Regions from separate parts of the Jannaschia sp. 2305UL9-9 genome, predicted to be linked through region 1. Evidence: riboswitches for the same ligand, from Rfam matches in the RefSeq annotation. Region 1 holds a riboswitch; the other holds the start of a gene.
What was found. A riboswitch is a leader RNA that binds a small molecule or an ion and turns the genes downstream of it on or off. The one in region 1 is predicted to bind thiamine pyrophosphate.
Positions count from the first base shown of each region.

Region 2: linked by a shared signal. The riboswitch ahead of thiM (hydroxyethylthiazole kinase) and the one ahead of V6N07_RS10240 (thiamine ABC transporter substrate binding subunit) in region 1 are both predicted to bind thiamine pyrophosphate.

Region 1 covers NZ_JBGEHM010000002.1:494,117-498,527, reverse strand. Annotated here, with positions in the region: gene V6N07_RS10255 (DMT family transporter) at 1-99, shown strand, start outside; gene aroC (chorismate synthase) at 96-1,199, opposite strand; gene V6N07_RS10245 (acyl-CoA thioesterase) at 1,272-1,607, opposite strand; TPP riboswitch at 1,827-1,925, shown strand; gene V6N07_RS10240 (thiamine ABC transporter substrate binding subunit) at 1,965-2,945, shown strand; gene V6N07_RS10235 (thiamine/thiamine pyrophosphate ABC transporter permease ThiP) at 2,951-4,411, shown strand, end outside.
Region 2 covers NZ_JBGEHM010000001.1:1,352,249-1,356,659, reverse strand. Annotated here, with positions in the region: gene V6N07_RS06640 (beta strand repeat-containing protein) at 1-497, opposite strand, end outside; tRNA gene V6N07_RS06635 (tRNA-Ser) at 1,060-1,149, opposite strand; TPP riboswitch at 1,376-1,471, shown strand; gene thiM (hydroxyethylthiazole kinase) at 1,521-2,315, shown strand; gene thiE (thiamine phosphate synthase) at 2,312-2,920, shown strand; gene thiD (bifunctional hydroxymethylpyrimidine kinase/phosphomethylpyrimidine kinase) at 2,917-3,729, shown strand; gene V6N07_RS06615 (3-oxoacyl-ACP reductase) at 3,726-4,411, shown strand, end outside.

The DNA of each region.
Region 1 (4,411 bases):
CTTCTGGGCGAGGGGCTGGGCCCCCTTGACGTGATCGGTGTCGTCGTCGTGACCCTTGGCATTCTGGCGGTGCAGATCAGTCGGTTGAAACGGCCCTAGCCGATTACCCCGCCCGCATCGCCAACCTGCCCGCGATGCAGCAACAGGTGATCCAGCACAACGCAGGCCATCATCGCCTCGGCCACGGGTACCGCCCGGATACCGACGCAGGGATCATGACGCCCCTTGGTCACGATTGTCGTATCCTCGCCGGATTTCGTGATCGTCCGGCGTTCCGACAGGATGGATGACGTCGGCTTGACCGCGAACCGCACCACGAGGTCCTGCCCGGTCGAGATGCCGCCAAGAATGCCGCCCGCGTGGTTCGACGAATAGACGGGTCCGTCCGGGCCCATCGAGATCTCGTCCGCATTGTCGCGGCCGGTCAGGCGGGCGGCATTCATGCCCTCGCCCACTTCGACGCCCTTGACCGCGTTGATCGACATCATCGCAGCCGCCAGATCGGTGTCGATCTTGGCATAGATCGGTGCACCAAGGCCCGCAGGAACACCCCGCGCGACGCATTCGATGATCGCCCCGACGGAATTGTGGTCATCCTTGCGCAGCCAGTCGAGGTGATCGGCGAACGCCTGTGCCGCCACCGGATCGGGGCACCAGAAATCGTTGCGCGCGATCTCGTCCCAGTCGAACCGGGACCGGTCGATGTCGAGCGGCCCCATCGCGGTCATGTAGCCGATCACGGAAACCTCGGGGGCCAGCGCGGCCAGCGCCGCCCGCGCGATGCCCCCCGCCGCGACCCGCGCCGCCGTTTCGCGGGCGGACGACCGACCACCGCCACGGTAGTCCCGCACGCCGTATTTCTGCCAATAGGTGATGTCGGCATGGCCGGGGCGGAACTTCTCGGCGATCTCGCCGTAGTCCTTGGACCGCTGGTCGGTGTTCCGGATCATCAACTGGATCGGGGTGCCCGTGCTGACACCCTCGAAGACGCCGGACAGAATCTCGACCTGATCGGGTTCCTTGCGCTGCGTCGTATGCTTGGATTGGCCGGGCTTGCGCTTGTCCATCCAGACCTGAATGGCCTCTGCGGTCACGGGCACACCCGGCGGGCACCCGTCGACCGTCGCACCCAGCGCGGGCCCGTGGCTTTCGCCCCAGGTGGTGACACGGAACAGATGGCCGAAGGTATTCATGGACATGGGCGCACTCCTCACGGGCTGCGGTCTAGACGGAACGTCAGGGGGCGGCAAGCGGACGCCCGGTCGCGCCCGTCAGGTATCGGGGATCGCGCGCGGGGCCCCGGCATCATCCAGCGCGACGAAGACGAAATCGGCATCCGTCACCTTGGCCCCCGTCTTGGCGAACCGCGCGCGGGCCCAGACATCCACGTGGATCCGCATGGAGGTCCGCCCGACGGATTTCAGCGTCGCATAGAGGGTGACTTCGTCGCCGACCTTGACGGGCCGCAGAAACTGCATCCCCTCCACCGCGACCGTTGCGCCGCGCCCCTGCGCGACACGTCCGGCCATGTTGCCCGCCGCCAGATCCATCTGCGACATCAGCCAGCCGCCGAATATGTCACCCGCCGGGTTCGTATCGGCGGGCATCGCGATGGTGCGGATGACCAGAACGCCGTCATCCTGCTGTCGCCCGTGGCTGCCCCGCTCGCGCGCGCGGGACAGGGCTGGATCCTCGTCATGTGCCACCGGCATGCTCCTCATCGCCCATCGTTCCGACCGTGATAGCACCGCCACCTCGGGACGACGAGCCTTTGCCAGCCACACGGTTTCCGGGGGCTGGTCCCCGGACCGCACCTCGGCTAAGCACAAGGCACCTCGGGGGGCCAACACAGGCTGAGATGCGAAAGCGGACCCGTTGAACCTGAACCGGTTAAGACCGGCGGAGGGAAGGTCGCGCACGTCAATGCCAACCTCACCCCCGTCCGTCGCCATGGGAGTTGTGAGATGAAACTGACCACCGCCATCGCCACGGGCCTGACCCTGATCGCCTCGGCCGCCACGGCCGAACCGCTCACGGTCTATGCCCCCGATTACTTCGCGTCCGAATGGGGCCCCGGCCCGGCCATCAAGACGGCCTTCGAGGCCGATTGCGCATGCGAGATCGAATATGTCACCGGCGACCTGCTGCCACGCCTGCGCCTCGAAGGGGAACGCACCGGCGCCGACGTCGTGATCGGCCTGAACACCGACGATGCGGAACGCGCGCGTCAGACCGGCCTGTTCGCCCCCCACGGCGTGACGATCGAGGGGCTGACCATGCCCGTCGACTGGACGGACGACACCTTCGTGCCCTTCAACTGGGGGCATACCGCCTTCGTCTATGACACGACCAAGCTGGATGCCGTCCCGACGACCTTCCAGGGCCTGCTGGATGCGCCCGACGATCTGCGCATCGTGATCCAGGACCCGCGCACCAGCGTGTCCGGCCTTGCGTTGGCTTTGTGGATGAAGTCGGTCTTCGGCGACGATACGCAGGCCGCGTGGGAGGCATTGGCCCCCAAGATCGTGACCGTCACGCGCGGCTGGTCCGAGGCCTATGGCATGTTCACCGAAGGAGAGGCCGACATGGTCCTGTCCTACACGACCAGCCCCGCCTATCACATCATCGCCGAGGAGGACCTGACCAAGAAGGCCGCCATCTTCGACGAAGGCCACTACGTCATGGTCGAGACCGCCGGCCAGATCGCGGGCACCGACCAGCCGGAGCTGGCGCAGGCCTTCCTCGACTTCATCCTGACCGAGGATTTCCAGTCGATCATTCCCGAAGGGAACTGGTCCCTGCCCGCCAAGCTGGACCCAGCGAAGATGCCCGAAGGGTTTGCCATGCTCGACATGCCGGACACTGCGCTCCTGTTTTCCTCGGATGAGGCAGAGGCGCTGCGCGACACCGTCGTGGCAGAGTTCGAGGCCGGCCTCGGCCGCTGACCGGGGTGGGTCGCGGCACCCGCATCGGCATCGCGGCGGCGCTTGTCGTCGCGGTTGTCCTGCTGCTGCCCCTCGGGGCGGTGGCCTGGCGCGCCGAGGGGTGGGACGGCCTGACGGCATCCGATTGGGGGGCCCTGCGCTTTACCTTGTGGCAGGCGGCCCTGTCGGCTGGCCTGTCCGTCCTGCTGGCGATTCCGGTGGCACGCGCGCTGGCCCGCCGACGGTTCGCGGGACGGGGCGCGGTGATCCTGCTGCTGGGGGCGCCCTTCATCCTGCCGGTGATCGTCGCGGTTCTGGGCCTCGTCGCCCTGTTCGGCCGGTCCGGCCCGATCAGCCTCGTGCTCGGCTGGTTCGGGGTCGACCCGGTTTCGATCTATGGTGCGCAAGGCGTGATCCTTGCGCATGTGTTCTTCAACATGCCGCTGGCCACCCGGCTGATGGTGCAGGGCTGGCAAGGCATTCCGGGGGAACGGATACGTCTGGCCGCCTCCCTCGGCTTCGACGCCCGCGACACGCGGCGGTTCCTCGAATGGCCCATGCTGCGTGCCATCGTGCCGGGGGTCTTCCTCGTGATCTTCCTGATCTGCACGACGTCCTTTGCCGTGGCGCTGGCCTTGGGCGGCGGGCCAAGGTCCACGACGGTCGAACTCGCGATCTATCAGGCGTTCCGCTTTGATTTCGACCTCGGCCGTGCCGCCATCCTCGGCGCGCTGCAACTCGCGCTCGGGGTTGGCGCCGCGCTGTCGTCGCTGCGCATGACATTGCCGTCGGGATTCGGGGCCGGACAGGACAGGATCGTGCGCCGCTGGGATTCGGCGGGGTGGGTGCTCCGGCTTCAGGACACGGTGGCGATCGTGCTGGCCTGCGGGTTCCTTCTGCTGCCGATCGGCATGATCCTCGCCGACGGGCTGAGCCATGTGACCGCCCTGCCCGCGTCCGTCTGGTGGGCGACATTGCGGTCGCTGGCCATCGCCCTTGCGGCAGCGATGCTGACCGTGTCCCTTGCCCTCGCCATGTCCCTTGCCGCCCTGCGCGCCGGTTGGGTCGAGGTGGTGGGAACGCTGTCGATCGCGGCATCGCCCCTCGTCCTCGGGACTGGGCTTTATATTCTGCTGCTGCCTTGGGTGAACCCGATCGCGCTGGCGCTGCCGATCGTGCTGCTGGTCAATGTGGTGCTGGCGCTGCCCTTTGCCCTGCGCGCCCTGATCCCTGCGATGCGGGACCTGCATGCGAATTACGGCCGCCTCTCCTCCTCCCTGTCGTTGACCGGCTTCACGTGGCTGCGTCTGGTCGGTCTGCCGCGCCTGCGGCGACCGGCGGGGTTTGCCGCGGGGCTGACGGCCGCGCTGGCCGCCGGGGATCTTGGGGTGATCGCCTTGTTTGCGACACCTGATCAGGCAACCCTGCCGCTTGTCCTGTACCAGCTGATGGGCGCCTACAGGATGGAGGAGGCAAAGGCCGCCGCC
Region 2 (4,411 bases), on a different contig from region 1:
CCGGAGCTCGTCTCGTAGGTGACGAAGAGGCTATCGTCCGCGCCGACCGCAATGCTGGGGTTGCTGTATTCGACGCCCGAGCCGGAGGTGTCGTTTACGACGAAACCACCACCGATCTCGGGCCCGGTGAAGGCCCCACGCTGGCCATTCTCATCGTAGATGCCGAAGATGACGTCAGTCTCTGTCCCGTTGGAGAACATGTAGACGATCGCAAACCCCCCGTCGGAGCGGGCCGCGACAGTGTGGTCGTCTTCGCTTCGCGTAAAGCCGAAGCCGTCGTTGAGAAACAGCGAACCCGTGAGCGCGTTGCCCAGCGGATCGAAGATCACCCCGATGATATCGCTTCCACCGCCATTGCCCACAGACTCGTTCTCGTCGGTCCAGGACACAAGGAAATTGCCGTTCGACAGCCCTGTAACGACCGGATCGCGCTGATCATCGGCAAGGACGAGGTTGGCGGTGAATTCGGAAAGCCAGAGAAGCGGAGTTGTGGTCATGTAAAATTCCTTCACGGATACAGGCACGGGCACTGATAAATGGTCGTTACCGACGCGGACTTCGCATCGCCGACAAGGGCATAGGCTTCCAGAATCGCGACGTTAACAATTTGCTACACAAAGCGTCGCGATTTAGCCACAACTGCTTGCCGCGGTGCCTGAACACGGCACGAAAGCGTCATCCTCGCCCGGCGATCGCCGGTCGTAGACGGCGTTCGTCACGGTGGTAGCCTGTCCAGCGTATCAAGGTTGGTGGCCCGTAGCGCCCGCTGGCGCCCTGGGGGTCGGTGCGCATCCGAGCGGGGTCATTCCATAAATGCCATCCGCCCGGGCCCGTGGTCTTGATGGCTGCACTGATGAACAGCAGGTTCAGCTGGCATCCCTTACAACGATAGGGAACCTGCAACGCCAGTTGCCTTCGCTCGCGGCACAGGGTCGGCAAATCCGATAACCGTGAGCCCAGAACCTTATCAAAGCACCGGGCAGTCCTAAGAAAACGATCTCTCAAGTACAGAGAAATCCGCGCCGGGCGGATGATTTGATGGTTTCGTAAGGATGATGGTGGCGGAGACGAAGGGATTCGAACCCTCGAGACGGTTTCCCGCCTACTCCCTTAGCAGGGGAGCGCCTTCGACCACTCGGCCACGTCTCCGCCGACGCGTTTAGGGGGCGGGTGGCGGAGAGACAAGCCGAAACTTGCGATCTCGGGATCAGGATGGCGGATGTCTTTTCGGGCGGCGCCTTGCCGGTAGGGTCTGCGGAATCGATCTGATGCGACCGCGGCGTCGATCCGTTGTCCATCGATCGCGACGGTTGCGCGACCGACCCGCAATTCGACCCGGGCAGCATTGACATTCAACCATTTCCGGACATCTTGGCGCCTGCAACAGGGGCGTCCGTCTTGCACGGGCTGAGAAGTACCCTTCGAACCTGAACCGGATCATGCCGGCGGAGGAAGTTGTGGGGATGCCACCCGTGTCGGGATTTGCGTTCGCCATGCCTCCTTCCGTCAAAGGAGGCCAGATGACACAGACCCCCGGAGATAGACTGAGCGCTTTGCGCGATGCCGCGCCGCTTGTGCACAACATCACCAACTTCGTCGCGATGAACGTGATGGCGAACGTGCTGTTGGCCATCGGCGCTTCGCCGGCAATGGTGCATGCCCGCGTCGAAGTCGCGGAGTTTGCGGAGCTGGCGCAGGCGTTGACCGTCAACATAGGTACCGCCGATCCCGAGTGGGGGGCCGCGATGGAAGACGCCGCGCGTGTCATGTCCGACCACGGGCGGCCGTGGGTTCTGGACCCGGTCGGCGTGGCGGCCACAGGCTTTCGACAGGATCTGTGCACCCGTCTCCTGGCCATGAAACCGACCGTGGTGCGTGGCAATGCATCCGAAATCCTGACGCTTGCCGGCCTTGGCGGGCGGGCAAAGGGCGTGGATGCGGGTGACAGTGTCGCGGACGCGGAGGGGGCCGCGCAGGATCTGGCGCGCCGAACCGGCGGTATCGTCGCGGTTTCGGGCCCGGTGGACTACGTCACCGACGGCGCACGGGGCGCGCGGGTTGAAAACGGTCATCCGCTGATGGCGCGGATCACGGTGATGGGGTGTTCGCTGAACGGCGTGATCGCCGCCTTCTGTGCGGGCGGGGATGCCTTCGACGCGACTTGCGCCGCGCTTGCGGCTTACGGTGTTGCGGGTGAGGCGGCGGGCCGGGTGGCATCGGGCCCCGGCAGCTTTCAGCCCGCGTTCCTCGATGCGCTTGCGGCGCTTTCCCCCGAGGATCTCAATGCCGCCGCCCGTATCCGGCAGGCCACATGATCGGGCCTGTCTATTTCATCACCGATCCGGGCGCGAAATTGTCCGTTGCAGAACAGGCGCGCGCCGCGGCGCGGGGCGGGGCCTGGGCCGTGCAGGTTCGCGACAAGACGGGGAGCGATGACGATATCCTTCGGCTGGTCGAGGGTCTGCTTCCGGAAATGGCGGCGCTGGGCGTTCGGCTGTTCGTCAATGACCGGGTCGACGTGGCCTGTGCAACGGGTGCTGATCTGCACATCGGGCAGGGCGATGGCGATCCGCGCATCGCGCGCAACCGCATCGGGCCGAATGCGATCCTGGGCCTTTCGGTCGAGACGGCGGCACAATGCGCCGCGATCCCGGATTGTGTCGACTATATCGGGGCGGGGCCGTTCCGCAGCACGGCCACCAAACCGGATGCTGCTGCCCCCACGGGGCCCGGGGGCCTTGCTCAGATCGTTTCCGCGTCGCCTGTGCCGACGATCGCCATCGGGGGGCTGTCGGCGGCCGACATTCCGGCCCTGCGAGGCGCTGGCGCAGTGGGCATGGCCGTCGTCTCGGCAATCTCGCGGGCCGAGGATCCGGTCTTGGCCACGCGCACTCTCGTCACGGGCTGGAGGTCCACATGATACCCAATGTTCTGTCGATCGCCGGGTCCGACCCTTCGGGCGGCGCGGGGATTCAGGCCGATCTCAAGGCGATATCGGCCAATGGCGGCTATGCGATGGCGGCGGTAACCGCGCTGACGGCGCAGAACACGCAAGGCGTTCGTGCCGTGTCCTTGACGGATCCGCAGATGCTTTCCGATCAGATCGCGGCGATCCGCGACGACATTCGGATCGATGCAATCAAGATCGGCATGCTCGGCAGCGCGCAGAATGTCGCGACCGTCGCGAGCGCATTGTCGGACATCGATGCGCCGATCGTTCTGGACCCGGTGATGGTGGCCAAGGGCGGCGACCGGTTGCTTGATCCGGACGCGGTCGCCGCTCTGCGCGACCTGCTTGCACCGATGGCAACGGTCCTTACGCCAAACCTGCCCGAGGCGGGGGACCTGCTGGGCCTGCCTGCGGGGACCGATCGGGACGCGATGGCCGAACAGGCGCAGGCGCTTTGCGCCCTCGGGTGCGCCGCCGTGCTGTTGAAAGGCGGTCACCTCGACGGGCCAGACAGCCCCGATTTCCTGCTCGGCGCGGACGAGGCGGTCTGGTTCGAAAGCCGGCGGCACAGCACGCGCAACACCCACGGGACCGGCTGCACCCTGTCGTCCGCGCTTGCGGCGCAGCTGGGGCAGGGGAAGGCCCTGCATCCGGCCGTCATCGCAGCCAAGGCCTATATCTCTGCCGCGATCCTGAGGGCGGATGATCTGTCGGTCGGGTCAGGTCACGGCCCTGTTCACCATTTTCATGCATTCCAGAGAGGATCTTCCCAGACATGACACATGCCATCGATACGCAAACCGTACTGATCACCGGGGCCGGTCGGGGCCTCGGCGCCGCGATCGCGCGGGCTTTCGCGCAACAGGGCGCGAAGGTCGCGATAAACTACCGCGCCAGTGCGGAGGCCGCGCAGGCGCTTGCGACGGAACTGGGGCCCAGGGCGATTGCCGTGCAGGCGGACATGACCGACAAATCGGCCGTGGACGCGATGGTCGAGGAGGTCACGCAAACGCTCGGCGCGCCTACGACGCTGATCCACAACGCCCTGGCAGACTACAGCTTCAACGGGGACGCCCGCGCGACGCTCGACACCCTGTCCTGGGCGGATCTCGCCCGACAGTCGGAGGTCGCCGTGGGCGGCGCCCTTAACGCGATTCAGGCCATGACGCCGCATTTCCGGACGGCGGGTGGGGGTCGTGTCGTGACGATCGGCTCGAACCTCGTGCAGAATCCGGTCGTCCCCTATCATGACTATACCGCTGCAAAGGCGGCATTGATGGCCTTCACCCGCACGGCCTCCAAGGACCTCGGCCCATTGGGCGTGACCGTGAACATGGTGGCAGGGGGGCTCTTGCGTACGACGGATGCCAGTGCGGCAACGCCCGAGGCGGTGTTCGACCTGATTGCGGGGCAGACCCCGCTCGGCCATGTCACCACGCCTGAGGAACTGGCCGATGCCGT